Regions from separate parts of the Bacillus sp. SRI_025 genome, predicted to be linked through region 3. Evidence: predicted binding sites of a transcription regulator. Region 3 holds the regulator's gene; each other region holds the start of a gene.

Region 1 (10,634 bases), on a different contig from region 3:
TCAATCCTTACAAAAAACAGACTGAATGTGTCAGTCTGTTTTTCTACCCAATCAACGCCATAATCCCTTGATACCCAAAATAGACGCCAAAACCAAGTAAAGATAGACCTGCAAGAACGGATAACCCATGTAACACACGTTCACTTAAATAACGCCTAAACGAACTAGCTAGCAGTGCCATGCTGAAATCCCAGATCAGCATGCCGATAAAAATAGCCATACTATACATGAGCATTTGGGAAGCTCCATACTTTTCGATCGTATTGGCTAAAATGCTGCCATAGATGCCAAGCCAAAACAAAATACTGAGCGGATTAGATAGAGAAATGAAAAATCCGGTCATGAACGAATGGCCAATTGATGTGTTACCGCTGTCCTTTTTCGGACTCTCCTGCAAATTGATTTTACGCAGACTTTCAATGCCGGTATAGGTCAGAACGAAAAAGCCGAACAGCCACAAAAAGGTTTTTACAAGAGGTGCAGTCAAAAGCTGGGCGACACCAAAATAGATGAGAAGCATATAGACAATATCCGCAGCCATAGCCCCCACACCAAAAATCCAAGCATGCCAAAATCCACTTTTAATGCCTCTGTCGATTTGGGCTGCATTGACTGGCCCAACAGGCGCTGAAAGCGACAACCCTAAAAAGATATAACCAAAAAACACCGCCACATAGACGTCCTCCTTTTGATGCTGACTTGTACATGTTATTCAAACTTTCTGCGTTTTAGTACAAGTCCTTTGTCATCATTTCAGGTGGACCTTGGGGAGCGGCTTGATCATGTGCTTAGCGATCTGCTTTCAGTTCCGTCTGCTGCGTGTGTACTGTTTCTTTTTTCTTAGAACGATTCATTTGAATCGCAGCTGCAAACAGAAGAACAGCTAAGAAAGCAAATACAAAGACGGCACTTGCCGCTCCTGCCCATTCCAGACTAAATCCAATCAAAAAGGACAAGCAGGCTCCGCCTAAGCTCGCGGCTGCAATAAAATAACTCGTCGCCTCATCGATGGCATTTTCAATCATTAAGGCAGATGCTGTCAGTGCGATTGGGAACATGCCAGCTGCGCAAAGGCCGATGAAAAAGATGAGAATCAGCTGCGCAGTAATGTGGGTTGTCAGAGCGAATATCACAAGCAGCAAAATCATCAGTGATGCGCTTAGCTTTAAAAAACGCAGCGGGTGCAGCTGATCAGCTTTTCTCGCAATCACAGTCCTGCCAATGACGATCGCTGTCCAGAAAGTAGAGACCGCAAAGAGGCCCCAATTTTCTCCCCCCTTTTCCAGCATGATCGACGGCAAAAAGTTCGCAAAGTTCGTTTCAATCCCTGCGTAGAAAAAGGCAAAGCAAATCATAATAACCACAATCATTCGATTTTTTCGATCAACAAGTAAGGACGGTTTCCTCATCTCTCCTGTGGAAGGAGCATCCATCTGTCCATGAGGCAGTTTGTTCATAAAAACAAGCCAGAGCATGAGGAAAAATGTCAGCGCACCCACCTGAAATAAAAACACATACTGCCATGTCTGCTCTGTGACAGTCAGCAAAATCACTAGCGGAAATAACAGTGCACCTAATCCAAAAAAGACCTCCATGATACTGATTCGCTTTGCACTATTAGCCATCGAAATGACATACGCACCGGCTGTTGTCTCAAGACTGCCTGCGCCGCTCCCAAGAAAAAAACCTGCCAGCACAAGCGTCGTCCAGCCCGGCACCAACAGCCCCAGCAGAAGTGAGCCAATCATCAGCAAAAGACCCATCGTCAGCACAGCGCCATAGCCTCTTTTTCTCACTAGAATGGGGGATAGCAGAACACCTGTCAAAAAACCAATAAACTGAAAAAAAATTAAAGATGATAATTCCCCAGGACCCTTATCATAACTCGACAGCAAATAAGGCGTTAAGCTGCCAAAGAACACATGAATGGTCCCAATAAAAAAATAAAAGACACAGCCAAAGTAAAATACCTTTTTCATCTTTTCACTTCCTCTAAAAAGGAGCGGAGTCATGACATCCTCCGCTCCACCTCTTTAATATGCCTGAGCAGAGACAACTGCCTCTTCCCTCTCAAAGCATGTATTGAGCGCAGCCTGCGCGCGATAACCATCTTCAAAATTAGCGACCTTCATATGAGTTGGGTATGGATCAGTATTCACCCAATGCATCAGCTGATCGCGGAATGTATCGGACCATCCGTAAAATTCATTCGGCGGATCTGTCAGCAAGGTTTGCGGCATTTGATGACGCTCCACACACAATCCATCACTGATCTCATATTCGTTTTTCATGTTCGTATGGTATTTGAATACCTTGTCATGACCAACGACTTCTACACTAAATCCACATTCCTCAGGCTGCGTACTTTTGGATGTCACCAAATGAAAGAACACTTGATTCTCCATCTGCCCGAAAATTTCGGTATGATCATCCACCTGTACCTTTTTCTCTTCTTTTTCCTTTACACGTGTCAGCATCTTGGTGTTAAGTGATTCTTTCTTCATTTCACTGCCAAATAAGTACCACAGCATATCAATCAAATGAATGCCAAGATCTCCTAGCGCACCGCTCGTACGCAGACTTTCGCCGCTGTCTCTCCATGAAAATGTCTTTCTTCTGAGGGCACTGTTTTTCTTAAAATGAGTTCTGACGGTCAAAATACGGCCTAATTCTCCGTTGGCAATCAAGTTCTTCAATATATTCACAAAGGATAAATAACGATAGTTAAAGCCCATACTGGCTTGAACTTGGAACTGTTTGGCTGTCTCTACCATTTCCTTCGCTTCCTTCAGCGACACAGCCATCGGTTTTTCACATAAAATCGGCTGTCCTGCTCTTAGCGACTGAAGGGCATGGTCCTTATGACAAAAATTAGGGGAAGCAATGATCAACCCATCAGATGCATCTGCAAGTGTCTCGATACTTGAATACACACGTCCGCCGTACTGTTTAATGAATCCCTGTGCGACCGACTCATGCAAATCATAGACACCGGATAATTCTGCACCTTTGATCGTTGATAATGCTCTTGCATGTGCTTTTGCAATATTCCCTGCTCCAACAATTCCAATTTTCTTCATGAATGTGCCTCCTCATGTTTATACATCACTGTTTTCAGAGTTTCATAGATTCCTTTTGCATACCCATGATGACAAATTTGGTGATGGTGCCGTTTGGCTTCGCCTGTCGCATTTTGGACAAGGAAACCGTGCGTGACGGATTGAAGCATCCGCAAATCGTTCCCACTATCACCAAACGCAAAGCCTTGATCTTTCGATAGATCATATTGGTTCAGCATAAAGCGGACAATTTCATCCTTCCCTGTTCCTACTGGTAAAAAATCGACATCATAGCAATCCGCAGGATCTCCTGCAAGCGGGTTGCATTTGTTGATGTTGACCGCCACACCCCGCTCTTTAGCCAGTGTTTGGATAAATGATAGATGATGAAGATCCGTCCGTTCATCCTGCTCCTGATAATAGAAATTCTTTTTATACCCTGAGCTGCCCAGCTGCGTTTGCGGTCTAAGGGAAATGCCCTTTTCTCGGACTGTTTCCAGGATGTCTTCGATTTTTTCATCTGAAAAGCCCTGTGCATCCAGCCGCTTCATCCACTCTGCATCTGGCTGTCCAAAATGAACATCCGACGTATATACAATCTCAGTCCCTAAGTTCGACGCAATGAAATGCGGGAATTGATGAAACCCGCCTTTTTCCATTTTGCTCGTGACAGAATCGAGGCTGCTTCCCGTCACCCAGCCCAGCAAAAGCTGTCCCGCTTCACTCTTTTCTGCTACAAAGGCTTCCAGCCGCTTGACATCCTCTCTCTGCTCCTCTGTCATTTCGTGAGAATAATACGTTTCATCAAAATCACAGAAGACGATCCACTGCGGATTCTTCGGCTGATTCAGTAGTTTTTTATTGAATGGAAGACTTGATAACATGATGAACCCCCTCGATGACCTTCTCCTGATCTTGCAGCGGCATTCCTGGGTAAAGCGGCAAGTGAAGTAATTGCTGCGCTGCCTTTTCCGTGTGCGGTAGTGTTGTTTGTCTATACTTTTGAGAAACAAGATTTGTTTGATGCTGATGCGATAGGATCGGGTAATAGACATCCGTCTCTATGCCCATTTCCAGCAATTTCGCTGCCAGTTCATCTCGCTCTCCCTTCAGTACTCTAATCGGGAATAGATGCCATACATGGTCATCCGTCAGCTTCGGAAGCTTCATGTATCCTTCATCCTCAAGCGTTTGCAGCTGGTCAATATATCGCTTGGCTAAGTAAAAACGTTTAAAGTTTTGCAGTCCTAAATACTTCATTCGTTCCAGTCCGATCGCTGCCTGCAAATTATCAATTTTGGAATTAAAGCCGTAGTCACTGCGTTTGACATTTTTCTTTCCAGCTTCAAAGCCGTGATAGCTGATCTCCATGCATTTTTCCGCTAAGGCCTCATCGTTTGTAGCGATGGCGCCTGCCTTTCCGCAGACCCCAAGGTTTTTGTATGGATTAAAGCTGAGAACAAGTCCATCTCCATAAGCACCAAGGCCGCTGCTGCCAATCGCTTGACAGCCATCTTCAATGATTTTCAAACCATGCTGTTTCGCAATCGCCGAAATAGCCTTCATATCCGCTTGCTTTCCATATAAATGAACCGGTAGGATGCAAACCGTTTTATCTGTGATATGCTTCTCTATTTCACTCGGTGCGAGGCAGTAGGTTTCTGGATCGATATCGGCATATACCGGAACAGCCCCAATGGCAAGCACTGCATTTTCTGTTGCAGCAAAGCTGTTGGCTGGCAAAATTACCTCGTCTCCTGGTTGGACGCCTGCTGATATGAGACTGATCATCAAGGCATCTGTTCCACTTGACGTGGCTATGACATATTTTTTCCCTAAGTACTCAGCAATCGCCTTTTCAAAGGTCGGAATATATGGCCCTGAAGTAAAACGGCCAGAGCTCAATACTTCCTTCAACACCAGCATAATATCATCGATTTCATCCTCTGAAATCAGTTTATCAACCGGCAGAAACGGTATCTTTTTTTCCTTATTTTGTTTATAATGGAAGAGAATTTTTTCCAAACCTGTGCGTTCTATATCTTGCTCAAGGAACGTCACCAGCTTTTCATTTGCTAGATGCTTTTCAACTGAATCGGCTTTTACTTGAACACCTTGATTGATCATATCCAGCAAAGGAAGATAATCCTTGCTTTTACCTGATATCTTCGTCAATATTTGCATTCCATTCCCTCCAATTAATCAATTCCTTTTGTTAATATTTAACTTGTTTCACATTGTAAATGATGTTATCGATTTCAGAACAATAACTTTGTGTAAAGGATTTGTTAATATGTGTACAATTTATGAAATTGCCAAACGCTGCGGGGTTTCAACCACCACCGTTTCCAGAGTGCTAAACCATCACCCATATGTGTCAGAAGAAAAGCGGCAGCTCATCTTACAGGTGATGAAAGAAATGGAATATACACCGAGTTCAGCAGCCCGCACACTAAGGTCACATCAGACAAAAACCATTGCTGTGTCTGTCCCAGCTGTGGACCATCCTTTTTTTGCACAATTGATTAAAGGCATTTCAAAAGAAGCCCTTGATCAAGGATATAAAGCCATCGTGCTTCAGACGTTTTATCAAGAGGCATTAGAGCTTGAAGGACTTCAATTATTAAAAAGAAGAGAAGTAGATGGGGTTATATTGGGGGCGTTAGAAAATACGTGGGAGAAAATTGAGCCATTTTTAACGAACGGCCCCATCGTCATGGCAAATGAATATCATCAAACAGCAAACATCCCGATTATTGGATACGATGAACGGGAAGCTGCCTATAAAGCGGTGGACTACTTGATTCGGTCGGGGCGAAAATCGATTGGGTTTTGCTTTGATACAGAAAGCAGTGAAGCGCAGAAACAAAGAAAACAGGGCTATCTTGATGCACTCTCTGCTCACGGTTTGCCGCTGCAAGATGATTGGCTGTTTGGAGAGGCTTTTACAATTGAAGACGGCTTTCGCTTAATGGAGGTCATTCATCATATGACGGATGCGCCTGATGCCATTTTCACCGGCAATGATCAAGTTGCAGCAGGGCTCATTAAACAGGCCATTTCATATGGCTATCAAATCCCCGAGGATCTAGCGGTCATCGGCTATGACAACCAAGACATATGCGAAGTGACAGCTCCAACGATCACCACGATTGACATACCGATCGTAGAGCTTGGCCAGCGGTCAGTACAGCAAATGATCTCGCTTCTGCAAGACCAAAAACCATTACAGCGCGAACATATCCAGCTGCCTACCCGGCTCGTGACAAGAGAATCTACATAAAGAAAAAAGACTGAGATCTCTCTCAGTCTTTTTTAATCTATCAACCTATAAAAATTGAGCAAGAATGAATGTCCATATACATACAATGCCGAGCAGAATGAAGCTGTACTTCACGGTCTTTTTGAAGAGCTCAGATTCTTTCCCTGTTTCTCCAACAGCTGCTGTAGCGATAGCGATAGATTGTGGAGAAATTAATTTCGCCATCACACCACCGGTCGTGTTCGCCCCAATCAACAAACCTGCCTGTGAGCCGATTTGAGAAGCAGTGACCGCTTGAAGGTTACCGAATAAGGCGTTGTTACTCACGACAGATCCAGTAATAAACACACCGATCCAGCCAAGCACCGGGCTGACAAGTGGGAACAAATCGCCTGTTTTGGCAAGAGCAAGTCCAATCGCAGAACTTAGTCCAGCAAAGTTCGCCAGGTTGGCAAAGCCCATGACAAAACAAATGGTAAGAACGGGGAGCCAAAGCTCTTTCACCGCTGCTTTTAAGCAGGCAGCGCCTTCTGTTAACGTAATATGTCTGCTAAACAGCCCTGTCAGCATCACCGCAATCAGAATGGCAGTACCCGTTGCACTGATGACATCAATTTTAAAGATCGCATCAATAGGTGTTTCCGTTTGTGCAATTGGTGGTAATTTCACAATTTGCTGATGTAAAAATGGCATTTTCACTAAAATGGTCGTCCAGTTAAGCGGTCCTCCTACAGCAAACAATGCTTTAAATGCTGGCAGGCTCCATACTGTAATAACAGCAGTTAAAATATAGAACGGAGACCATGCTTTCAGTATTTCAACGCCGCGATACGTTTGTTTCTGTTCAATATCTGGCGCTCCTTCTTCTCGATAAATGTGTTTTGGCTGCCATTTCCGAAGAAATAAAGCCAAAATACCCATACTTGCTAAGGCAGAAATAATATTGGCAAGCTCAGGACCCATCGTCACCATTGTAACAGCTTGCAAAATGGTATAGGTTCCACTCACAACAAGCAAGGCTGGCAGAGTTTCTTTGATTCCTTTGAATCCATCTACAATCAGAATGAGTAGGAACGGAATACAGAATGAAATAAACGGAATCGTATATACAAGGGTTTGAGATAACGCAAGCGGCGTCATATTGCCCATTTGCGCCCCTGTAATCACTGGAATTCCCACAGCACCAAATGCACCAGACGCAGCATTGGCAATTAAGCAGAGCATCGCAGCTTTCAGCGGTTTAAACCCAAGCTCTGTTAAGAGAGCGGCACTGATCGCAATCGGTACACCAAACCCAGCAGCACCTTCTAAAAATGCGTTAAAGCTAAAACCTATTAATAAGAGCTGAAGACGTTGATCCTGAGAGATTCCTGCAATACTAGAACGAATGACATCGAACTTACCAGATTTCACTGCAATTTTATAGAGCCATACCGCCATGATCACGATATATCCAATCGGCCACAGCCCATTAGATATACCGAGCAGCACAGCAGATAATGCCTTTTCAACTGGCATATGGAAGAAGAAAACAGCTGTTACAAAACTGACGATTAAGGTAAAACAAGCGGCTAAAACACCTTTTAACTTAAAGACGGTTAATGCAAGTAGGAAAAACAAGATTGGGAGCATTGCCACCAATGCACTGACGAATTCATTACCAAACGGATCATATATTTGCTGCCACATAGTGATTCATCCTTTTCTGCTCAGATAGGTTGCTTTTGATTGATTAAAAATGAGGAGCCAAAATCTCTTTTAACACATTCACACTGTGTGCAAATTTTTCTTTCTCCGTGTCGTTTAGTGCAAGCTCCATTACTTCTGTTGCGCCATTTCGATTCACAAGGGCTGGTACACCAATGTAGACATCTTCTGCTCCGTACTCACCATCCAAGTAAGTGCTGACCGTTAAAATGCTGTTTTCATTGTGCAGGATCGCTCTTGTAATGCGGGCTAAACTCATTGCTACGCCGTAGTAAGTAGCGCCTTTTTTCTCAATGATTTGGTAAGCGGCATGACGGACATTTTCCATGATTTCATCTAAGTCTTCTTGTTTGTATTGATCATTTCTCTTCATTAATTCTGTAATTGGTACACTTCCGATATTCGCATGACTCCAAACAGCAAGCTCAGTATCCCCATGTTCGCCAATGATGTACGCATGCACATTGTGTGCCGCTGCTTCAAAATACTCACTGAGCATGTATCTAAATCTTGCCGTATCAAGCGTCGTACCACTGCCAATCACTCGTTCTTTTGGAAGTCCACTGAATTTCCAAGTCGCATATGTCAAAATATCAACTGGGTTCGTAGCAACTAAGAAAATACCATCGAATCCGCTTTTCATCACATTGTCTACAATGCCTTTAAATATATTTAAATTTTTCTCAACAAGGTCAAGTCTCGTTTCACCTGGCTTTTGGTTTGCACCAGCACAGATACATACAATGTCTGCATCCTTACAATCCTCATAATCTCCATACCAAGTATTCACAGGATGCGGGGCAAATGCTTTCCCGTGGTTTAAATCCATGACGTCACCCATTGCTTTGTCTTGATTCAAATCGATAACAACCAATTCATCTGTGATCGCTTGATTTATTAATGTAAAGGCATAACTGCTGCCGACGAAACCTGCTCCAATAAGGGCTACTTTGTTTACTTTTTCGTTTGTCATTTATCTCATCCTCCTGAGTAAAACTCGGCTGTTTTTATTATGTGAAGTATTTCACATTCTTATTGTGCAATACTTCACAAACTTTTGCAAGGGGGTTGCTCAAAAAAAATATGTAGCGAATTTGTGAACACATTTATTGTGCTTTCAAAGCGCTGGTTCCATACATATTTCCACAAGAAAAAAGCTGCCAAACGCTCTTCGGCAGCTTCATACATGTTTAATAAGGGCCCCAGTTGATCATGACCCCAATACAAATAAATACAAGACCAATGACAAACCAAATGAGGGCAAGCGGCACCATAAAACGCAGCCACTTTACATAAGGAATACCACTTGCAGCAAGCACAGCCATCAGCACACCAGAAGTCGGATTGATACAGTTGACCACCCCTTCACCAAGCATTACTGCTTCTACAGCTACCTGTCTTGTGATGCCCATTAAATCAGCGAGCGGCGCAAGAATCGGGATAAAGACAACGGCTTCTCCTGATCCTGATGAAATCAAAAAGTGAAGAAGCGCACTCGCAATATACATCCCGATCGCACCAGCAATTGGACTAAATCCTGTCAGCATACTCGCCAAGCCGTTGACCACTGTATCAAGCAGCTTCCCATTTTCTAAAATGACCGAAATACAGCGTGCCATCCCAACAATAAGTGCGCCGTATACAAGGCTTTGACAGCCGACAATAAACGTTTTCGCAATATCATTGGCCGCTAATCCTCCAAGCAGTCCAGCTGCAATTGCCATAAAAATGAACACACCGGCCATTTCCTTATCGGTCCAGCCAAGCTGAAGTGCGCCATATAAGAACCCTCCAAGAGACAATCCGCATACTGCTAAAATCAGCTTATGTCTACCAGTGAATGCAGGCTTGTCCACAGATTCCGCATCGGCTCCGCCAAGCCCCTTAGCAGGAAACCATTGATCGCCAAGAATGCTTCCCTTGTCTTTATTCTTCAGACGTCTTGTATATAAATAGATGTACACGATACTAGAAATAAGAAAACAAAGATAAATGATGACACGCAGCCCAATGCCAGAAAAGATCGGCAGCTCTGCGATCGTTTGTGATAAACCTAATGGAGATGGAGATAAAATCGTTGCATTAAACCCTGCGTAACAGCCGATGTATATGACAGCCGCTCCTGCTACAGCATCCCATTTCAAGGATCGTGCCACAATGATGCCGATTGGAATAAACCCAATAACAGAGTTCACGACAATTCCGGTCGTTCCAAGGACTGAAAATAATCCCCCAACAATACAAATAAACAATAATTGCTTCGTTTGAAACCGGCTGATGACATGGTGAATCATCCCGTTAATAGCACCTGTCTTCTCCAAAATGGCAATGGTTCCGCCCGTAAATAGAATCAGAAAAATAATAGATGCGGACCCAACCATTCCTTCTTGTATCGCAGTGAAAAAGCCAACTGGACTCACTGGTGATTGATCAATGCGGTGATAGCTGCCAGGAACGGCCGTTGTGATCTCCCCAGATGTCTTTCGGTCAAACTCACCCGCTGGTACAAAATACGTTGCTATCGTACAAATCAGTGCAATCATAAATAAGAGAACATACGCATCCGGCATTTGAAGTTTTCGTTTCTGTTTCTCTGGTGCTGATAC
Region 2 (10,634 bases), on a different contig from region 3:
TTATATGCCATTTTTTCTTATGTAATGATTATGGCATTCCTTCTTCTCTAACAAAATGATGCGTTTTGATTTTCTAGCAAATGGAGAGCCTCCTCTCCATAATCATGATGTCATCCACATACCTATCGACAATGGTCCTTATCTCATGAAGATGAAATAAAATAATCATTGGCTTAGCTTCCTAGAAAATCATGGAATACGCTGCGCCTATCCTTAGCCGATGATACCTTTTTGCATGCTATGCTCTTCCTACATTCCAAATGAGGCGATGCTTGTGAAGGAAGGAGGATTGGGTGAATCACAGCTTATTTTGGAAACGTTTTCATTAAAACAAAATAGAGAATGGAGATGTTGACTTTGAAGAGAAAAGTTCCAATGTTAGCCGGTGTATTAGCTGTTGGTCTCGTCACTTCATTATTTGCACCAAACGGGGAGGCAAAGGCAGCAAACAAATACCCAGAAAGCCCTTCTATTATGGCCAACTTTAATCAACAAGGCTTCTCCACATTAAATGGCGGCACAACAGGCGGTGAAGGTGGTAAAACCGTCACAGTCAAAACTGGAAATGAATTATTGGCTGCCCTCAAAAATAAAGGAACAAACGAAAAATTAAAAATTGTAGTAGACGGGACGATTACCCCTTCTAATACATCAGCCAATAAAATCGATGTGAAAGATACAAATAATGTTTCGATCGTCGGTAAAGGGACGAACGGTGAATTTAATGGGATTGGCATTAAAGTATGGCGTGCCAATAACATCATCATCCGCAACTTGAAAATCCACCACAGCAAAATCGGTGACAAAGATGCAATCGGGATCGAAGGCGGTTCTAAAAACATATGGGTCGACCATAATGAACTGTACAACACATTGAATTCTGGGAAGGATGACTACGATGGTTTATTTGATGTCAAAAATGACTCTGACTATATTACCTTCTCGTGGAACTATGTACATGACAGCTGGAAAACAATGCTCATGGGCAGCTCCGATAACGATAACTATAATCGAAAAATTACGTTCCACAACAACCGTTTTGAAAACCTGAACTCTCGTGTACCGTCTATGCGCTTCGGGGAAGGCCATGTCTATAACAACTATTATAAAGGCATCTTGGCAACAGCGATTAACTCACGTATGGGCGCAAAGATGAGAATAGAACACAACGTATTTGAAAACACCAATAATGCCATTGGAAGCTGGGACAGCCGTCAAGTTGGAACATGGCATGTCATCAACAACTCTTATATTAACAGCACAGGCAGTCTGCCAACATCTTCAACAGGTACGTATAACCCTCCTTATAACTACTCTTTGCTTAACGTGAACAATGTGAAATCAGAAGTGATCTCAAATGCAGGTGTTGGTAAAGTAAACCCTTAAACCACAAAACGTTCGGGCAGAGATTTCCTGTCCGAACGTTTTTGTCATTTCATTTAGATTGTAGAAAAAGGACGATCCATTTCATACAACTTTTGATAACGCTTGTTTTCTTTTAGTAAAACCTGATGCTGACCCTGCATCTCAATGCGTCCGTCTTCAATAAACATGATGCGGTCACACGCCTCACAGCCAGTCAGATGATGGGTTATCCAAATAACTGTTTTCCCTTTTAACACACGGAAGATGGTTTCAAGCAATTCACGCTCTGTCCGTGGATCAAGCCCGACGGTCGATTCATCTAATACAACAACCGGCGTGTCCTGCAGCAAAATCCGAGCTAATGCCATACGCTGTCTTTCTCCACCTGAAAATCGAACCCCTGTCTCCTGAACACCTGTGTGATAACCTTCTGGCAAAGACTCGATGTAATCATGCAGCTGCACTTGTCTAGCTGCTTCTTTTACCTGCTCTTCTGTCGCCTCTGGAGATCCTAAACGGATATTGTTTAAAACAGACGTATCAAATAAATAAGGCTGTTGATTGAGCACAGACACATAGGCAGACACATTCTCTTGAATGCTTTGAACCGGTTTTCCTTGAATGCTGACAGCTCCTTGATTTGGAACGACTGCCCCTTCTAACAATTTTAAAATGGTCGATTTGCCTGCACCGCTTTTTCCTAATAGTGCGAGTGATTCCCCTTGCTTCAGAGAAAAGGACAGGTCTTGAAGTACATATTGATGCGTGTCATACCGAAAGGACACCTGATTGAAACAGACCGCTTCATCGTGAGAAAGGGTTGACTGATCCACTGCCTCGCTCTCAGTTTCTCCTTCATATGACTGCTTTTCATAATGATGTAATCTGTTGACAGCATGCTGATAGACAGGGATATCACCTGCTGCATCTGACAGCGGAAGAAAGGCTTCTGTTAATGGAAACAGCACAAGTACAAAGGCTGCAATCAGGGTGTGTGACATGGATCCTGACTGAACGACCGAGCCGCTCCAATACACGACAAGCACGACAGCTCCTCCAATGATGAGCTGTGCAAAAAATTGGCGCAGGCGGATAAACCGGTGCTTTGCTGATTCAAGCGCTAACAGCTGCGCTTCTTTTTGTTCATAACCATCAACAAAATCTTTCTGCCTGCCGCTGAACAGCCAGTCACTAACGCCCATGACTGCATCTGTTAAATGGCTGTACAGTTCATTTCTGCCTTTTTTCATTTGAATTTGTCTTGCCCGGTTCACAAGCACTGTGACGTATGGGAAGACGAAGACGAGAAGTGCCATATAAAGCAGCATCAGTCCAGCAAAAGGCCATGAGAAAAGGCCAAGTGCTCCAATGGATGCGGCATATAAAAGCAGTGCACCGATGGATGGAAAGATGGTTTTTAAATAGGCATCCTGCAGTCTCTCCACATCATCTGACAAGAGGCCAAGCATTTCACCTGTCCCCAGCTTTGTCTGTTTGGCACTTCGTTCAGCCATGTCATACAGACGCACACGCATTTTTTCAATCATTGTCAAAATGAGTTGATGGCTCGCCAGCCTTTCTGCATAGCGTGCAGCAGAGCGCGAAATTCCAAAGGTACGTACAGCCACGATTGGGACGTAGACCATGAGTATATTCTCAGGTCTTGTCGCGGCTTTTGAAATGAGAAAGCCCGACGTGTACATCAGCATAGAAGCAGAGAATACCGCAATGGCTCCTAAAAATAAAACCAAGGCAAACAGCTTTCGATTCTCCTTGATATAAGGTATAAACCAGCCTTTACTGATCATGTGTGACCGCCCCCATTTGCTCCTGTACCAATTGATAATACACGCCTTTTCTTTGCATTAATGATTCATGTGTCCCCATTTCTGCGACGGTTCCTTGATCCATGACAATGATTTCATCCATGTCCGGCATCCAATGGAGTCTGTGTGTCGCTAAGAACACAAGTTTATGTTCAAACAGTGGAAGCATTGTTTTTTTCAATTCATACTCTGTTTCAATATCGAGATGCGCCGTTGGTTCATCTAACAGCATAATCGACCGCTGGCCCAGCACAGTTCGAGCAAGGGCAATTCTTTGCGCCTGTCCGCCGCTTAGCCCTCTTCCCTGTTCTCCAATGACCTCATCCAGACCATTTGGCAGCTGTGTGACAAGCTGAGTTAAACCAGCCTCATGCACAGCTCTTTCCACTTCTTCATCTGTTGCATTCGGTTCATAAAAACGAATGTTTTCTCTTAATGTCATGTGAAATAAATAGGGGTGCTGCGGCATATAGACAACTTCCTTTTGCCATTCCTTCATCTGTAAATGAACAAGCGGCTGGCCGTTTAGCGTGATTTGACCCGAAGACGGTTCAACAAAGCCGCCGAGGACATCGGTTAACGTCGATTTCCCTGAACCACTGGCACCAATAATGCCGATTTTTTTCTTCCCTTTGACAATGAGATCTACATCCTGAATGGAATAAGGGGCATGTTCATCATGCTGGACACAAACATCTTGCAGCGTGAGGACGGATTGTGCATCCCACTTATCCAGCTGCACAGATTGTGTCTCCTGCGTGCGGAAGCCCTTTTCTTCTAAAATGACCTGCATAGCTTCATTCGCTTCTTTTCCATTTAACGTCGCATGATAATCATTTCCTACTTCACGTACCGGCAGGAAATACTCTGGCGCCAGCATAAGCGCCGTCAAAGCCGGCAATAAGAGAAGCTCTCCTTCAATTAATCGCAAGCCAAGAAAAACAGCGACGGTTGCAATTGATAGCATGGAAAAGAAATCGAGCGCAAACGATGACAGAAAGGCGACCTTCAGTGTGCTCATGGTCGCTTTTCGATATCGCTTTGACACCTCTGCAATATTACGGGAGTGCTTTTTGCTGATACCTAAGTAACGAAGCGTCTCAAGGCCGCGGAGAGAGTCAGTAAAATGATTGGATAATTTCTCATACGATCTCCATTGTTTGGCCGCTTTACGCTGAGCAACAAGGCCTAGCAAAATCATAAAAATAATTAAAATAGGCAGCGTCACAATTAAAATGACGGCCGATGTTTCATCTAATGTCCACACATAGATAAGGACCATTGCCGGAATCACTGCCATGTTCACCATTTTCGGCAAAAACAGCTGTAAATACTGACGGTATTGAGCAATTCCTTCCATTGCTAATGTGACAAGCTTACCTGTCCCCTTTTTCTTTGCGAAGGCAGGCCCTAATCGAAAGAGTTGGTCTAGCAGCTGCTTTCTGACGTCTGCTCCAATTCGGGAAGAGTACGTAAACATAACCTTCTCCCGAATCAAGGTGAGACCGTGCCGCACAAGAAAGGCAGCAAGAAACAGCAGGACATATGGCGTTGCCTGCGAGAGGCTTTTCCCGTCAAACAGCGTTGTAATGGCATGTGCCAGCCACTGTGCTTGGAAAATAATACTTGCTCCTTGGATGAGTGACACAATACCTAAGAGGGCAAGAAGCCCTCTCATTCCTTTTAGTTGAAGCCAACGTTTATCCATTAGTAGGTCATTGGCTCCTTACCGCTTACACGTTTACGGAAGACGTAATAGCTCCAAATTTGATACCCAAGCACAAAGGGCAGCAAAGAAATGGCTACAATCGTCATGACCGTCAGTGAATAAGATCCAGATGCAGCGTTTTGAATCGTGAGATCAAATGAATGGCTGATTGAACTAATCATGACGCGCGGGAACAATGCAGTGAACAGCATGGACACCGTCACCATGATGCCTGCGCCTGTGAATAAGAATGTCCAGCCATCACGTTCTTTTCTCATCAAAACAAGAGCAGCTATATAACAAGCCACAATCAGCACAGTTAACGGAATGGTGATGATCGGGCGTACGGTATAAATGTCTGTTTCTATGATGGACACACCGACAAAAATAACAAGAACAGGGAGTGCAATAAGCAGGACACGCTGGCCCAGTTTTCTTGCACGATCTCTTAATTCACCCTCTGTACGAAGTGTGACGAAAATCAAGCCATGCAACAGGCAAAGAACTGTCACAGCTACCCCGCCGATCACTGAATAAAGATTCACAAAGTCCGTAAAACCAGCGTACATGTTCATGTCTTGATCAATTGGCATCCCGCGTAAAATACTCGTGAATAATACACCTAGTAAAAATGGCGGAAGCAGACTGCCAAAGAAGATGACCCAGTCCCATGTCTTGATCCAAGAGGCTTTCTCAACCTTCCCTCGGAATTCAAAGGCGACCCCGCGCCCAATGAGCGCTAAGAGGAGAACCGCAAACGGAATATAGTATCCGCTGAACATCGTGGCATACCAGTGAGGAAATGCAGCGAAAATAGCGCCGCCAGCTGTAATCAGCCAGACCTCATTCGCATCCCAGAAAGGACCAATCGTATTGATTAAAATGCGGCGCTCGTGCGCGTCCTTTCCAAGCAGCTGCATGGACATCCCGACACCAAAATCAAATCCTTCTAAGAAGAAAAATCCAACAAACAATACTGCGACAAGAATAAACCAAATCTCGTTAAGATATGCCATGATATGCGCCTCCATCAAATGGATCTGTAGACAGGTCCGTTTCATCCTTTTGATCTGTATCTTCTTCAGAATGTGCACCTTTTTTAATTTCTCGAATGAATAAGTAAGCGAGCACAATAGCAAGAATCAGATACATCGCCGTAAAGCTAATGACTGAGAATAACAGCATGCCATACGATACGTTCGGTGAAATTGATTGAGCCGTCGTCATCATGCCAAAGACGGTCCACGGCTGACGCCCGATCTCAGTCATGATCCAGCCGGCTGAGTTCGCAATAAACGGGAACGCAATCATCCATACCATGAAGCGTAAATACCATTTGTTTGTTTCAAGTTTCTTTCTAAAGCTTAAGTACAAGCCAATCATACTAGCAAAAATCATCAGCATGCCGGCACCGACCATAATTCTAAAGCTCCAGAATGTTGTTTTCACTGGCGGAATGTAGTCTCCAGGGCCAAACTTGGCTTCATATTCTTTTTGAAGCGTCAGCATACCTGGAACGTCTCCACTGAACTTCGAATAAGCCAAATAACTTAAGGCAAACGGAATATTGATCTCCGCAGAGTTTTCTTTTTTATCCGTGTCAATGTTGGCAAATAGTGTCCAAGCCGCTGGATCTCCACTATCCTTCCAAAGGGCTTCACTTGCTGCCATTTTCATTGGCTGTGATTTCATTAAATGCTTCGCTTGATCATGTCCAGAGAACGCCACACCTAAGCCAGAAATTAAAGCGAGGACCATCGCAATCTGGAATGACTTTTTGAAAAAGGCGATTTCTTGTTTTTTAATCATTTTATAGGCACTAACTCCTGCAATAAAGAAAGCTCCTGTTGCCAGTGCACCAAACAGAACGTGCGGGAATTCAACCCAAAGCTGCGGGTTCGTTACAAGAGCGCCAAAATCATTCATTTCTGCACGACCATTTTTAATGGCAAATCCAACTGGCTCCTGCATAAATGAGTTGGCGAGTAAAATCCAAAACGCCGAAAAGATCGTACCAAGGGAAACAAGCCAAATGCACAATAAATGAATCTTCTTCGGCAGACGATCCCAGCCGAATATCCAAAGTCCAATAAATGTAGATTCAAGGAAAAAGGCCAAAAGCGCTTCAATGGCAAGCGGTGCACCAAAGACATCACCGACAAACCTTGAATAATCTGACCAGTTCATCCCAAACTGGAATTCCTGCAGAATCCCTGTCACCACACCTACTGCAAAGTTAAGTAAGAACAGGTGACCCCAAAACTTCGCCATCTTTTTATAGATGTCTTTTTTCTTGACGACATAAAGGGTCTGCATCAATGCGACGATAAACACCAAACCTATTGACATAGGAACAAAAATAAAATGAAATAATGTCGTTGAAGCAAATTGAAATCTTGCTAAAAACAGCTCACTCACAGCCTTACATCCTCCCTTACTTTCACATGCCGAACGATTCATGCTCACCATTTCACAAAATGTTCACTATTTGTTCAATGTTTCACAAATAAAAGTCCATTTGAAATGGTTCACTCGGTGAAATTTTACTCTTGATTTTCATTCGGTTAGTTATTTATACCTGTACTTTACACCCATACGCTTCAAAAATAAAGTAAATTTTACCTAAAAATTGGATGGTATTGTGTCAGTTGTTTGAATACTTTGTCAAAAATATGTGACGGAAAATAAAAAAGCGAAAAAAATAGCGCTGCATGTGGGCCGCAGCGCTGTGTTTCTTTTTTAGGCTTTTTTCTGTAAAGCAGGTCTTGTCACTTGTACTTCATAGTACGTAATTTTGTTTTTTAATAGTCCTTCAGGTTTCGCTTTTCCATGAGCGTGTGCATCTCCAAATGCCTGAGATTTTGTCCAGTTCACAAAATCTTCTTTTCGATTCCAGCGGGTATGAATGGTCACTTCATCGTAATCGGTTGTCTGCTGTGTGACCCAGACTTCCATGCCTAAAAATCCTTCCATGAATTCTACTTGTCCCTGCTTGTTAAAACGCTTAACGAGGTGGTCTGCACTGCCTTTTTCTACTCTAACCTGGTTGTTTACAATGATCATGTTTGATTCATCTCCCTTTTGTTGTTGGATCGAAGCGATTGGGATAATGAGCGGATGCTCTCCATCTAAGTGAACCTCTGCCTGAATCCCAAAGACTTCTTTGAAAAAGTTTTCTGTTAATACTTCGTTCGGTGTCCCTATTTGGTAAACCTGACCACGCTTCATCGCAATCAGGCGATCACAATATTTTGCTGCCTGCTGCAGGTCATGAAGAACCATTAAAATGGTGATCCCATGCGTTTCATTCAGCTGTTTGAGCAGCTCCAGTAAATCAAGCTGGTGCGCAATATCTAAGAAAGTGGTAGGCTCATCCAGAATAATCGTCTCTGTCTTCTGAGCCAGTGCCATTGCAATATACGCCTTCTGCCTTTCTCCGCCTGACAATGTATGCAGCATCCTGTTTTCATTTACGCGGCTATTGGTCACATCAAGCGCCCACTCTATCGCTTCCTGATCTGTCTGCGAGCTCTTTTTCCAGATAGAACGATGCGGACTGCGTCCAAGTGCAACCAGCTCACGTACTGTCATCGATGGGATGGCAGTTCTCGTCTGCATTAGAACGGCGATTTCCTGTGCAATCTCCTGCGCTGTCATTTCTTTTTGCGGGATATCGTGAATATAAATCATGCCGCTTTCGATCGACGTAAGGCGTGCGGCCGCTTTAATAAACGTCGACTTCCCTGACCCATTCGGTCCAATAATTCCTGTTACACTCCCTTTAGGCACAGCTGCTGAAATAGACGACAGCCGAAAGCCTCCTTGACTGAGGCTCACGTCATCCATCGCAATCACATCCAACTTAACCCCTCCCTTTCTTTTTTAATAAATAGAGGAAGAAAGGTGCACCGATACAGGCAAGCAGAATACCCACAGGCAGTTCAACCGGTGTAAACCATACCCGTGCCGCTGTATCAGCAAAGACCACAAGTACGCCGCCGCCAAGCATTGAGATCGGAAGCAGGTACCGGTAGTCATCTCCAATTAAAAGGCGGATAAAATGAGGGACGACAAGACCGACAAATCCAATTAAACCGCTCACGCTTACCGCCGCACCCGCCAAAAGCGCCGCCAGTGCAATTAAGAAAAATCGGGTTCGCTCGACTCTAAGGCCAAGCAGCTGCGCTGAATCATCACCAAGCAAAAGGAGATTTGCCGGCTTGATTGCAAAAAAACAAAGACACAATCCAGCAAGCGCATAGGGTGACACAAAGCTCAGATGATGCCAGCTCCGTCCATTTAATCCTCCTGATAAAAAAGGCAGAACAGCCTGCACACGCTCACTATAAAGCACCATCAACCCATTCATGACCGCACCAAGCAGGGCATTGACTGCCACTCCCGCCAGAATCAATTTCAGTGGCGAAACCCCTTGGTCAAACGACAGGATATACACAACGAGTGCCGCTAATAAAGCGCCAAGAAAGGCAGCCGCTGGAAGCAGATATGTGAATTGTGGGAACACAATCATGCTGAGTACAGCAGCTAACCCACCGCCGGCGGTCACACCGATGATGCCGGGATCAGCGAGTGGATTTCGGACGACTCCTTGTAAAATCGCTCCTGATGCTGCGAGACAGGCCCCGACGATGAAGCCTATGAGAACGCGCGGCAGGCGTAAATCCATGACGATTTTTTCATGGACAGGCTGGCCTGATCCCGTCAAAGCAGCGATCAAATCTGGCAGCGATAATTGAACAGAGCCTAATGCAAGCCCTAGACATATGCCCACACCTAGCGAAAGAAGCAGTCCTGGTATCAGCCACCTTCGTCTCGACTGTCTTTTTTGAAAATCTAACTCTGCATTCACCTTCATGATGACAATCGCTTCAATCTCTTTTCTAGTTCATCAATCGCCTTGATGACGTCTGCGCCTGGATTCGTCCCAAATAAATCACTAGGCAAAATCTCCACGCGGCCATTTTTGACAGCTGATACGTCGTGCCATGCTGCATTCTGTTTCATTTCACTCATAAAGCCCGCTTTCACATCTTCAGGATTGCTGTGTGTCATGAGCAGAATGAGATCAGGATCGGCTTCGATCACCATTTCTGCATTGATTTGGGCGTATTGAGGGAATTTTTCGAGTGCCGGTTCATTCTCAGCAATGTTTGCACCCCCGGCGATATGCAATAAATCTCCGCTTAAGGATTGAGGAAGCGCCGCCATATATGTGCCGGGTGCACCGTACACAACGAGTGTTTTTACTTTTTTCTTAGGCTGCTTGACCTGCTTTTTCCGCTCATCAATTTGATCATTGAGTGCTTTAGCCTTTTGCTGCTTCCCAAGCAACTCCCCAAATAACGAAATTTGGCGCTGGATGTCCTTCACTGAATTGGCGCTTGTCAAAAGAAGCTGTGAACCAATTCCTTCTATTGTCGAGATGTCCTTGCTGTTTAATTGTTCATTTCCAAGCACAACATCAGGTTGTAGGCTTGTGATCAGCTCTACATCAAATTGATGCGTTGTGCCAATCGTTTGTACGGACTTTGCCTTTTGTAAGCTGTCTGGTAACTCGGCAGTTGGCCTGCCGACCGCCTCACCGCCTAAAGCATATAGAATGCTCAAGTCCCCGGTCGATAAGGCGACGATACGCTGAGGGGATTCATCAAATGACAGCGTTCTTCCGGTAAAATCCTTTATCTTCAGCGCTCCTGCCGCGCTTTCTTTCTCTA
Region 3 (10,634 bases):
TGCCCACTGTTGAAGCATTGATGAAAGAATGTGGTGTAGCACCAAGCGAACTAAGTAAAATCGTTGTGGCAAAAGGACCTGGATCTTACACTGGCGTCAGAATTGGTGTTACCATAGCAAAAACACTTGCGTGGACGCTGTCTATCCCGATATCGGCTGTTTCGAGTTTAGAAGCGCTTGCGGCAAATGGCCAATATTTTGATGGGTATATCTCACCTCTATTTGATGCGAGAAGAGGACAAGTTTATACTGGGCTATATACGTTTGAAAAAGGTAAGATCAAAGAGGTCGAACCAGATCAAAATATCCTGCTCACGGATTGGCTTCATGAGCTGAAGAAGACAGGAAAACCTGTTCTATTTCTTGGACAAGATGTGCACCTTCATGAAGAGAGCATTCGCTCCATTTTAGGAGAAACGGCTGTACTGGCAGAGGGGACATTTCATAACCCAAGACCTTCAGTGCTTGCATTTTTAGGCGCAGATCGTCCTGCTGAAGATGTTCATCAGCTTGTTCCTAACTATATTCGTTTGGCAGAAGCGGAAGTGAAATGGCTTGAAGGACAAAAATAACCTTAACATAGCAGAAATACGACAAATGACAGTAGCGGACATTCCAGAGGTGTATACGATTGAAGTGCATTCGTTTACAGCGCCTTGGAAAAAGGAATCGTTTGTCTATGAGATTCTTCATAACCAATACAGCCATTATTTCCTCATTGAAGAAGATAAGCAGCCTGTTGGATATTGCGGGGTCTGGATTGTCATGGACGATGCACAAATTACGAACATTGCGATTCTCCCTGAGCATAGAGGAAAAGGCTACGGGGAAGCATTGCTTCGATATGTCATGGAATTTTGCAAAGAAAAAAAGACAGATCATCTTTCTTTAGAGGTGCGGGTTTCAAATACACCAGCACAATCCCTCTATGAAAAGCTCGGTTTCAGACCAGCTTCTATTCGAAAGAATTATTATACGGATAATGGAGAAGATGCGTTAGTCATGTGGGTGAATATAAATGAGTGAACAAACAGATCGATTCATATTAGGAATAGAAACAAGCTGTGATGAAACAGCTGCGTCCATTGTGAAAAATGGAAAGAAAATCGTGGCGAATGTAGTGGCCTCGCAAATAGACAGTCATAAACGATTTGGCGGTGTTGTACCTGAAATTGCTTCGAGGCATCACGTGGAGCAAGTCACCATCGTATTAGAAGAAGTGATGACACAGGCGGGTATGAGCTTTAAGGATTTGGATGCGATTGCTGTTACGGAAGGGCCCGGTCTCGTCGGTGCCCTGCTGATTGGCGTCAATGCAGCAAAGGCACTGAGCTTTGCCCATCAAATTCCTCTTGTTGGTGTTCATCATATTGCAGGGCATATTTATGCCAACCAGCTTGTTGATGAATTGGAGTTTCCATGTTTAGCTCTTGTTGTCTCTGGCGGACATACTGAGCTTGTTTTAATGAAGGAGCACGGATCTTTTGAGGTCATCGGAGAAACATTAGATGATGCAGCTGGAGAAGCCTACGATAAAGTGGCCCGGACGATGGGTCTCCCGTACCCAGGCGGACCTCATATTGATCGGTTAGCACATGAAGGAGAGCCGACAATTAAGCTTCCTCGTGCATGGCTTGAAGAAGGGTCTTATCACTTTAGCTTCAGTGGTTTAAAATCAGCTGTGATCAACACCTTACACAATGCGTCACAAAAGGGAGAAACGATTGCCCCAGAGAATTTAGCCGCAAGTTTTCAAGCAAGTGTCATTGAGGTGCTTGTTGGTAAAACATTGAAAGCAGCAGAAGCCTATGGTGTGAAGCAGGTTGTTCTAGCTGGAGGAGTCGCTGCCAATAAAGGACTAAGAGAAGCTTTAACTTCAGCATTCAAACTGCCAGACGTGAAGGTTATTATTCCGCCATTATCACTTTGCACAGACAATGCAGCCATGATCGCTGCCGCTGGAACCATTGCGTTTGAAAAAGGAATCAGAGGCGATATGGCGATGAATGGCCAGCCAGGATTGCCGCTTGTCTCATATAAATAAAACTCCTGTGGATTACAGGGGTTTTTATTTTTCTATGAAAGCGATTTATTCACATGTAAACGTTAAATATCCACAATTGTTAGAAAATTTTGTTTTAAAGTGAAGAGGATGTGTATAAATACGACCTTTTTTGTGGATATGTGATTAAAACACTGTGGATAAAGTGGATAAGTCTAAAGTGTTTAAGAATAATCAAGAAGTTATTGTGGGTATCTTTGTGGATAATAAATTTTCATTGAAAGAAAAAAGAGTACCCTTTAGGGCACTCTTTAAGAATCTGACAGCTCTTCCCACTCCGCAAAAAGTGATTCTAACTCTTGATTGAGCGTATCATTTTCTGTTTGAATGGCTTGGACCTTCTCGTGATCTTGAAAAATATCAGGATCACATAACAGCTCTTCATTTTCGCCAAGCTTGTCTTCAATGACAGCAATCCGTTTTTCAATTTCTTCAATCCTGCGCTGCTTTTGTCTTTCTTTCTTTTTCAGTTCTTTTTCTTCCGCATAAGAAAGCTTTGTTGTTTCTGCTGGCTGGGCAGCTTGTTTTTTAACCGGTTCATTATGTTGAAGTGCCTTCAGCTCTAGTTGTTCATTTTTCTTTTCAAGGTAGTAGTCATAATCACCGAGATATTCTTTTGTTTCTGTAGGCGACAGCTCGAATACTTTCGTAGCGAGACGATTGATAAAATAACGATCATGCGAGACAAATAAGATGGTTCCTGGATAATCGATTAGTGCATTCTCTAAAATTTCCTTACTATCTAAGTCAAGATGGTTTGTAGGTTCATCGAGAATAAGAAAATTGGCTTTTTGGAGCATCAGCTTTGCCAGCGCAAGACGTGCTTTTTCCCCACCGCTTAATGCATGGACAGGCTTTAAAACGTCATCCCCTGAAAAGAGGAAATTTCCTAAACATGTCCGAATTTCTTTTTCATTCATATGAGGATAATCATCCCAAAGCTCATTTAGCACTTTTTTCGAGGATGTCAGTTTGGCTTGCTCTTGGTCATAGTAGCCGATCGTGACATGAGATCCAAAAGTGATGTCGCCTTTTACTGGTGTTAATGTGTTCGTTAACGTTTTTAAAAGGGTTGATTTCCCGATCCCGTTAGGACCAATGAGTGCCACACTATCCTCGCGTTTAATCTGAAAAGAAAGAGAGGATAGGAGCGGTGTTTTTTCATCATAACTAATATCGAGATCATGTACCTTCAGTACATCATTGCCGCTTTGTCTCGTAATATCAAAATGAAAGTTTGCAGATTTTTCATCTCCTAAAGGCTTATCTAAACGATCCATCCGTTCGAGCTGTTTGCGTCTGCTTTGAGCGCGCTTTGTGGTGGAGGCTCTTGCCAGGTTGCGGTCCACGAAATCCTGGAGCTTTGAGATCTCTTCTTGCTGCTTTTCGTATAGTTTCATATCCCGCTCGAGCTGCTCTGCTTTCAGATCCAGATACTTACTATAGTTCCCTGCAAACTTTTTCATCGAAGTTCTTGAGACTTCATAGACGTGGTTTACGACTTTGTCTAAGAAATAGCGGTCATGGGACACGATGAGAATGGCACCTGTATAATTTTGCAAATACTGCTCAAGCCATGATAAGGTATCAATATCTAAATGGTTTGTCGGCTCATCCAGAATTAAGAGTTCTGGTTTCATTAACAAGAGCTTTCCAAGTGCTAAACGGGTTTTCTGGCCGCCGCTTAAAGATTGGACGGTTGTCTCATCTTCAAAATGACTAAAGCCGAGTCCATGAAGAATGGAGCGGACATCTGCTTCATATTGATAGCCGCCTTGATCTTTAAATTCCTGCTGAAGCCTGTCATAGGTTTTCATCAGGGCTTCCAGCTCAGAACCTGTGGAAGAAGCCATTTTCTCCTCAATGGTTCTCATCTCTTGTTCCATCTCTTTTAAATGATCAAAAACCGATAATAATTCGTCTTTTAGCGTACGTGTAGACGTCACATCGGTATGCTGTGCTAAATAGCCGATCGATAGGTCTTTTGGTTTGATGATCTCACCTTGCTCGTAAGACATTTGACCGGCAATGATTTTCAAAAGCGTGGATTTGCCTGCGCCGTTACGACCTACAATGGCAATTCGATCCCTTGCTTTGACTTCCAATTTTATATTCGTTAAAACGGTATCAGCGCCAAACGATTTGGACAGCTGATTCACTTGTAGAATCATCATGTAACTTCACCTCTGCTATAATATGTTAAGTGTAGCTTATCAGCAGTAAACCGGCAAATGTTACATACAATCGCCATATTCAAATGAAAGACAGATAGGAAAAAATAGTGTATCATTTGAGTGAGGGAGCGTTGAAAGATGAGTCAATTTAGCCACTTTAACGAACAGGGGAGAGCAAAGATGGTCGACATTAGTGACAAATCGTCTACAGTGAGAACCGCCGTTGCTGTTTCAAGTGTTCGTATGATAAAAGAAGTGTTTCATAAAATACAACAGCATGAAATTGGAAAAGGGGATGTGCTGTCTGTTGCACAGGTTGCTGGCATCATGGCAGCAAAGCAAACATCTACCATCATTCCAATGTGTCATCCGCTTGCACTAAAAGGCGTGGATATCTCCTTTAATTGGGAGGAAGACGGAAATGCGCACATCCTGAACATACAAGTACAGGTGAAAACAAAAGGAAGTACGGGTGTGGAGATGGAAGCGCTCACTTCTGCTTCAGTATGTGCACTGACCGTTTACGATATGTGCAAAGCGATTGATAAAGGCATGATCATCGGTCCAACCTATCTAATTGAAAAGACAGGCGGGAAAAACGGTGATTTTCACAGAGCATCTGATATTTAAGTTGGAGGACCTTATATGAATATAGATCAGTCAAAAATTCCACAAGCGACAGCCAAACGTTTGCCGCTTTACTACCGTTTTTTAAAAAATTTGCATGCATCAGGAAAACAAAGGGTGTCATCAGCTGAGCTTAGTGATGCAGTCAAAGTGGATTCTGCTACCATTCGCCGAGATTTTTCGTACTTTGGTGCACTTGGGAAGAAAGGGTATGGCTATAATGTCGATTATCTCTTGACCTTCTTCAGAAAGACCCTTGACCAAGATGAAATGACCAATGTCATGCTCATCGGTGTCGGGAATTTAGGGACTGCTTTTTTACACTATAATTTCATAAAAAATAATAATACAAAAATTTCAATGGCTTTTGACGTCAATGAGAGTAAAATAGGAAGTGAGATAGGCGGCGTGCCTGTCTATGATTTGGATAAGCTTGAAGAGCATGTTCAAGAGGTAGGAGATATCCCTGTTGCAATTTTGACAGTACCTGCCGTAGCAGCTCAATCCATTACAGATCGTTTGATTGCCCTTGGCATCAAAGGAATCCTTAACTTTACGCCGGCTCGATTGAATGTGCCGGAACACATTCGAATTCATCATATAGATTTGGCGGTTGAACTTCAGTCTCTTGTGTATTTCTTAAAGCATTACTCTGTTACGCAGGAGGACTGACGAAAAGGGGTAAAGGGGGTGGAGCAAATGGGTCCGATCGGTCCTGGGAGTTTGATTCTGATTGCGATTGTAGCGCTCATTATTTTTGGGCCGAAAAAGCTTCCTGAATTAGGAAGAGCAGCAGGAGATACATTACGTGAATTCAAAAATGCCACAAAAGGCTTAGCTGATGATCAGGAAGAAAAAAAGAAAAAAGAAGATCAGTAGAATAGGATGAGCTTCATGAATGTCAAAGATATGCCGCTTATGGAGCATATTGTGGAACTGCGAAAACGCCTAGTGATCATTGCGATGTTTTTTGTCGCCTTTATGGTGGCTGGTTTTTTTCTCGCTAAGCCGGTCATTGTGTATTTACAAAATACCGATGAAGCGGCAACACTGACGCTGAATGCATTTAAACTTACAGATCCACTGTACGTGTTTATGCAGTTCGCATTTGTCATTGCTTTGGTTTTGACGTGTCCCGTTATTTTATATCAGCTGTGGGCGTTTGTGAGTCCTGGCTTATATGAGAAAGAAAGAAAGGTGACACTTGCTTACATTCCGATTGCACTGCTTTTATTTTTGAGCGGTGTGGCTTTCTCTTACTTTATTTTATTTCCGTTTGTCGTCGATTTTATGATGCGAATGTCGAATGATTTAAATGTAGAGCAAGTCATTGGGATTCATGAGTATTTTACATTTCTAATGCAGCTAACACTTCCATTTGGCTTTTTGTTTCAGATGCCCGTCGTGTTGATGTTTCTCACAAGACTCGGCATCATCACACCGATGTTTTTATCAAAAATACGGAAGTATGCCTATTTTGTCCTCCTTGTCATTGCCGCACTCATTACACCGCCAGAGCTTGTTTCTCACCTCATGGTCACCTTGCCAATGCTCGTTTTATACGAAGTGAGCATTATCATTTCAAGAGTGACCTACCGCAAAATGCAGCAAACAGAGGAGAAAGAAAAACATTATGTTTCATAAAAAAGCATCATGATCCAATAAGGGATCACGATGCTTTTTCTATTGTGTAAGAAATTGATTGATCGTGTGAAAGAGGTGCTCATAATAGGCAGGCTCATGCGGGACAAAATTATGAATACCCACTTCGATGCTTTCCTCAAGTCGTTCTCCGTTTGCATCAACTATAAAGCCCTCGATACGAATTCTTTCACATGATCCTGTTAAAAGCTGCTGTGCATCAGGCAGCTTTGTTCTGTACAGACCAGCGACTTCTTCTTTCTGTAGATGAACTTCCATGTGCTTTTCTTCATTCATATAAAGATACACATGACAGAACTCACGGTCGATGAAAGAAGGCAGGTGAATTTCATCTTTTATGATTCCTGTATAAGTAAGGTCCTCAAAAAGGATAGAAAGACCAAGTTCTTCTTCTACCTCTCTTAAGCCATCAGAAGGCTGTTCATCTGCGAGAAGGTGACCTGCTGCGGTGATATCAAACAGTGAAGGAAAATCCTTTTTTGCAGGACTCCTTAGCTGAAAATAGAGATACACGGTGCCAAGCTCCTTTTTAAGAAGCCAGAAATGAAATGTTTCATGCCAAAGACCTTGGGCGTGGACATCTGAACGAGCGGCAGCTCCAATGGTTTCATGCTGATCATTGAAGAAACGAAGTTTTTCATGTTCCATGAAGTTACATCCTCCATAAAAAAACCATTTTCCAAACGCGGAAAATGGTTTTTGATTTATTTTTGCTGCTGTTTTTTGAGTTTGACAGAGAAGGCAAACATTTTAAGCGCGATATTGATATTATAGGCCGCAAACACCATCAGCAAAATGCTGTAAAATGACCACATGTCACCTGGATTTTGAATGGCCATATAGGTGAAAGCCACACCTACGGCAAAATAAATGATGCCCCATACGACTGGGTTTCTCATGAGAAAAAGCCTCCAATAATCATTTGCATGGTTTGAGATTGTTCTTCAATCATTTTTTTCACTGGCTCAATCTGCACAAGAACGACAAGTGAGTTCATCAGCATATGAGCGCCGATTGGGACAATGATTCGTTTTGTTTTCGCATATAAAAAGGCAAAGGTAAAGCCCATTGCGGTATAGAGCAAGATATGGGGAAAATCATAATGTACAGCAGCGAAAACCACTGAACTGGCAAGTGCTCCAATGAAGAAATTCGTTTTTTCATAAATCACACCAAAGATGATTTTACGGAAAATGATTTCCTCTAATATCGGTCCAATCAGGGCGATGACGATCACAAGCCAAGGAACGGCATCCATAATGGATAAAATGTTTTGGGTATTTTCAGATTCTCGTCCAATGCCAAATGCATATTGTTCAATCGCCCCCGCAATTGATTGTGCAAAGAGAGAAAGAAAGAAACCGCCAATGATCCATGCGATAGCAGAACCGATTGAAGCTGGCGCTTCATTTCGCAGTGAAGCTTTTGGGACGGTTCGAAGGATGAGCAGAATAATGATCAATCCGATACAGAAACTGATGATTGTCCACGTTCCTGATAATTTTGAAAGCTCTGTTTGAGTCATCGGTGATTGAATGAATCCCAGCCATTTCATTATGAGAAAATAAGGAAACGCAGATACCTGTACCAATATATACGTTAAGATGATGTACCAATATTGTTTTTTCAAGTAACGAAAACCCCTTTACTAAAAGAACTAAATTTATTGTAACACAAGTCTTCTTTTACGATGAAAAGGAAAGAATCTGAGATTCAAAAAGATCGTGAAAGCGTAAAAATTTTTAAAGGTTTTCACTTGAAATTGCAGAAGACATTCTTTATTATAATAAATGTGTTAGCACTCACTGGTGATGAGTGCTAAAAAAGACTACATATAAAAATTGAGGAGGTTGTTTCTTATGTTAAAGCCATTAGGCGATCGCGTAATCATTGAACTCGTTGAATCTGAGGAAAAAACCGCTAGCGGTATTGTGTTACCGGATTCTGCAAAAGAAAAACCGCAAGAAGGTAAAATTGTTGCAGCAGGTTCAGGGCGTGTACTTGAAAGTGGTGAGCGCGTTGCGTTAGAAGTAAGCACAGGCGACCGCATTATCTTCTCAAAATATGCAGGCACTGAAGTGAAATATGAAGGAAAAGAATATTTAATCCTTCGTGAGAGCGACATTTTAGCTGTTATTGGTTAATCACATAAAAAAGCATTGAGATATATTTTTAAAAAGACTGAGGAGGTTTCGTTATTATGGCAAAAGATATTAAGTTCAGTGAAGAAGCACGTCGTGCGATGTTACGTGGTGTAGATGCACTTGCAGATGCTGTGAAAGTAACTTTAGGACCAAAAGGACGTAACGTGGTTCTTGAGAAAAAATTCGGTTCTCCACTTATCACAAATGATGGTGTAACGATTGCAAAAGAAATCGAATTAGAAGATGCATTTGAAAACATGGGTGCAAAACTTGTTGCTGAAGTTGCAAGCAAAACAAACGACGTAGCTGGTGACGGTACAACGACTGCAACAGTTCTAGCTCAAGCGATGATCCGTGAAGGTCTTAAAAACGTAACAGCTGGTGCAAACCCTGTTGGCGTTCGTAAAGGGATCGAAGAAGCAGTAAAAGTAGCACTTGAAGGCTTGCACGAGATTTCTAAACCAATCGAAGGTAAAGAATCAATTGCTCAAGTTGCGGCTATTTCTGCAGCAGACGAAGAAGTCGGCAGCCTAATCGCTGAAGCGATGGAGCGCGTTGGCAACGACGGAGTTATCACAATTGAAGAATCTAAAGGTTTCACAACTGAGCTAGAAGTGGTTGAAGGTATGCAGTTTGACCGCGGATATGCTTCTCCATACATGGTGACAGATTCTGATAAGATGGAAGCAGTTCTTGAAAATCCTTACATCTTAATCACAGATAAAAAGATCACAAACATTCAAGAAATCCTTCCTGTACTTGAGCAAGTTGTACAACAAGGAAAACCATTATTGCTTATTGCTGAAGATGTAGAAGGCGAAGCACTTGCAACTCTTGTTGTGAACAAACTTCGTGGTACATTCAACGCAGTAGCAGTAAAAGCACCTGGATTCGGTGATCGTCGTAAAGCAATGCTTGAAGACATCTCTGTTCTAACTGGCGGAGAATTAATCACAGAAGATCTAGGACTTGACCTGAAATCAACTGAAATCGGTCAGCTTGGTCGCGCGTCTAAAGTCGTTGTGACAAAAGAAAACACAACAATCGTTGAAGGTTCAGGAGATTCTGCTCAAATTGCAGCACGTGTGAACCAAATCCGTGCACAAGTAGAAGAAACAACTTCTGAATTCGATAAAGAAAAATTACAAGAACGTCTTGCAAAACTAGCTGGCGGCGTCGCTGTCATCAAAGTTGGTGCTGCAACTGAAACAGAACTAAAAGAGCGTAAACTACGCATCGAGGATGCACTGAACTCAACTCGTGCAGCAGTTGAAGAAGGTATCGTATCCGGTGGTGGTACAGCACTTGTAAATGTATACAACAAAGTCGCTTCAATTGAAGCTGATGGTGACGTTCAAACAGGTGTAAACATCGTTCTACGTTCTCTTGAAGAGCCAATTCGTCAAATTGCTCACAACGCTGGTCTTGAAGGATCCGTTATCGTTGAGCGCTTGAAAAACGAAGAAATTGGCGTAGGCTTCAACGCAGCAACAAACGAATGGGTAAACATGATCGAAAAAGGAATCGTTGACCCAACAAAAGTAACTCGCTCTGCACTTCAAAACGCAGCTTCTGTAGCAGCAATGCTTCTAACAACTGAAGCAGTCGTAGCTGACAAACCAGAAGAAGGCGGCTCAGGCGGCGGAATGCCGGATATGGGCGGCATGGGTGGAATGGGCGGAATGATGTAACACCCTTCGAAAACCCCTTGAAATATAGGGGTTTTTTAATTTAAATATAGAATCTGATTTAAACAAGAGGCTCTTCATTTTGTTCTTTTAACAAATTGGAAGCCTCTTTATTCATGTATTAATAACAGATTTTTTTAAAAAATTTCTAGACTGGGTGTATTAAGGTATAAGTCAATAAGAATGAGAGTTTTATATTACATACTATTATTTTTTTGATAGTCATTGATTTTTCCATATTGATTATACGGAAAAATCAATAAATATAATTAATTAT

The links. Region 3 encodes Rex, which represses fermentation and respiration genes when NADH is low (regulators of the CRP and FNR family bind a similar motif). Its sites were predicted from a motif close to TTGTGAAATATTTCACAA; they were not measured.
Region 1: AC20OE_RS17050 (L-lactate dehydrogenase) is a predicted target of Rex. The motif match lies at 9,041-9,058, and genes of this name have one in related genera.
Region 2: AC20OE_RS03620 (cytochrome ubiquinol oxidase subunit I) is a predicted target of Rex. The motif match lies at 7,388-7,405, and genes of this name have one in related genera.

Annotation. Positions count from the first base shown of each region.
Region 1 covers NZ_JBYEGB010000007.1:51,456-62,089, forward strand. Annotated here, with positions in the region: gene AC20OE_RS17015 (LysE family translocator) at 44-673, opposite strand; gene AC20OE_RS17020 (MFS transporter) at 789-1,979, opposite strand; gene AC20OE_RS17025 (Gfo/Idh/MocA family protein) at 2,034-3,080, opposite strand; gene AC20OE_RS17030 (HAD-IIB family hydrolase) at 3,077-3,943, opposite strand; gene AC20OE_RS17035 (DegT/DnrJ/EryC1/StrS family aminotransferase) at 3,918-5,243, opposite strand; gene AC20OE_RS17040 (LacI family DNA-binding transcriptional regulator) at 5,353-6,342, shown strand; gene AC20OE_RS17045 (L-lactate permease) at 6,388-8,010, opposite strand; gene AC20OE_RS17050 (L-lactate dehydrogenase) at 8,054-9,001, opposite strand; gene AC20OE_RS17055 (YfcC family protein) at 9,219-10,634, opposite strand, start outside.
Region 2 covers NZ_JBYEGB010000001.1:696,897-707,530, forward strand. Annotated here, with positions in the region: gene AC20OE_RS03600 (pectate lyase family protein) at 349-1,386, shown strand; gene cydC (thiol reductant ABC exporter subunit CydC) at 1,440-3,173, opposite strand; gene cydD (thiol reductant ABC exporter subunit CydD) at 3,163-4,899, opposite strand; gene cydB (cytochrome d ubiquinol oxidase subunit II) at 4,899-5,915, opposite strand; gene AC20OE_RS03620 (cytochrome ubiquinol oxidase subunit I) at 5,902-7,317, opposite strand; gene isdG (heme oxygenase) at 7,639-8,754, opposite strand; gene AC20OE_RS03630 (FecCD family ABC transporter permease) at 8,762-9,775, opposite strand; gene AC20OE_RS03635 (ABC transporter substrate-binding protein) at 9,772-10,634, opposite strand, start outside.
Region 3 covers NZ_JBYEGB010000005.1:300,394-311,027, reverse strand. Annotated here, with positions in the region: gene tsaB (tRNA (adenosine(37)-N6)-threonylcarbamoyltransferase complex dimerization subunit type 1 TsaB) at 1-572, shown strand, start outside; gene rimI (ribosomal protein S18-alanine N-acetyltransferase) at 598-1,026, shown strand; gene tsaD (tRNA (adenosine(37)-N6)-threonylcarbamoyltransferase complex transferase subunit TsaD) at 1,019-2,044, shown strand; gene AC20OE_RS15845 (ABC-F family ATP-binding cassette domain-containing protein) at 2,314-4,236, opposite strand; gene moaC (cyclic pyranopterin monophosphate synthase MoaC) at 4,375-4,866, shown strand; gene AC20OE_RS15835 (redox-sensing transcriptional repressor Rex) at 4,882-5,535, shown strand; gene AC20OE_RS15830 (twin-arginine translocase TatA/TatE family subunit) at 5,563-5,742, shown strand; gene tatC (twin-arginine translocase subunit TatC) at 5,749-6,507, shown strand; gene AC20OE_RS15820 (NUDIX hydrolase) at 6,547-7,173, opposite strand; gene AC20OE_RS15815 (YdiK family protein) at 7,230-7,424, opposite strand; gene AC20OE_RS15810 (CPBP family intramembrane glutamic endopeptidase) at 7,421-8,155, opposite strand; gene groES (co-chaperone GroES) at 8,385-8,669, shown strand; gene groL (chaperonin GroEL) at 8,726-10,360, shown strand.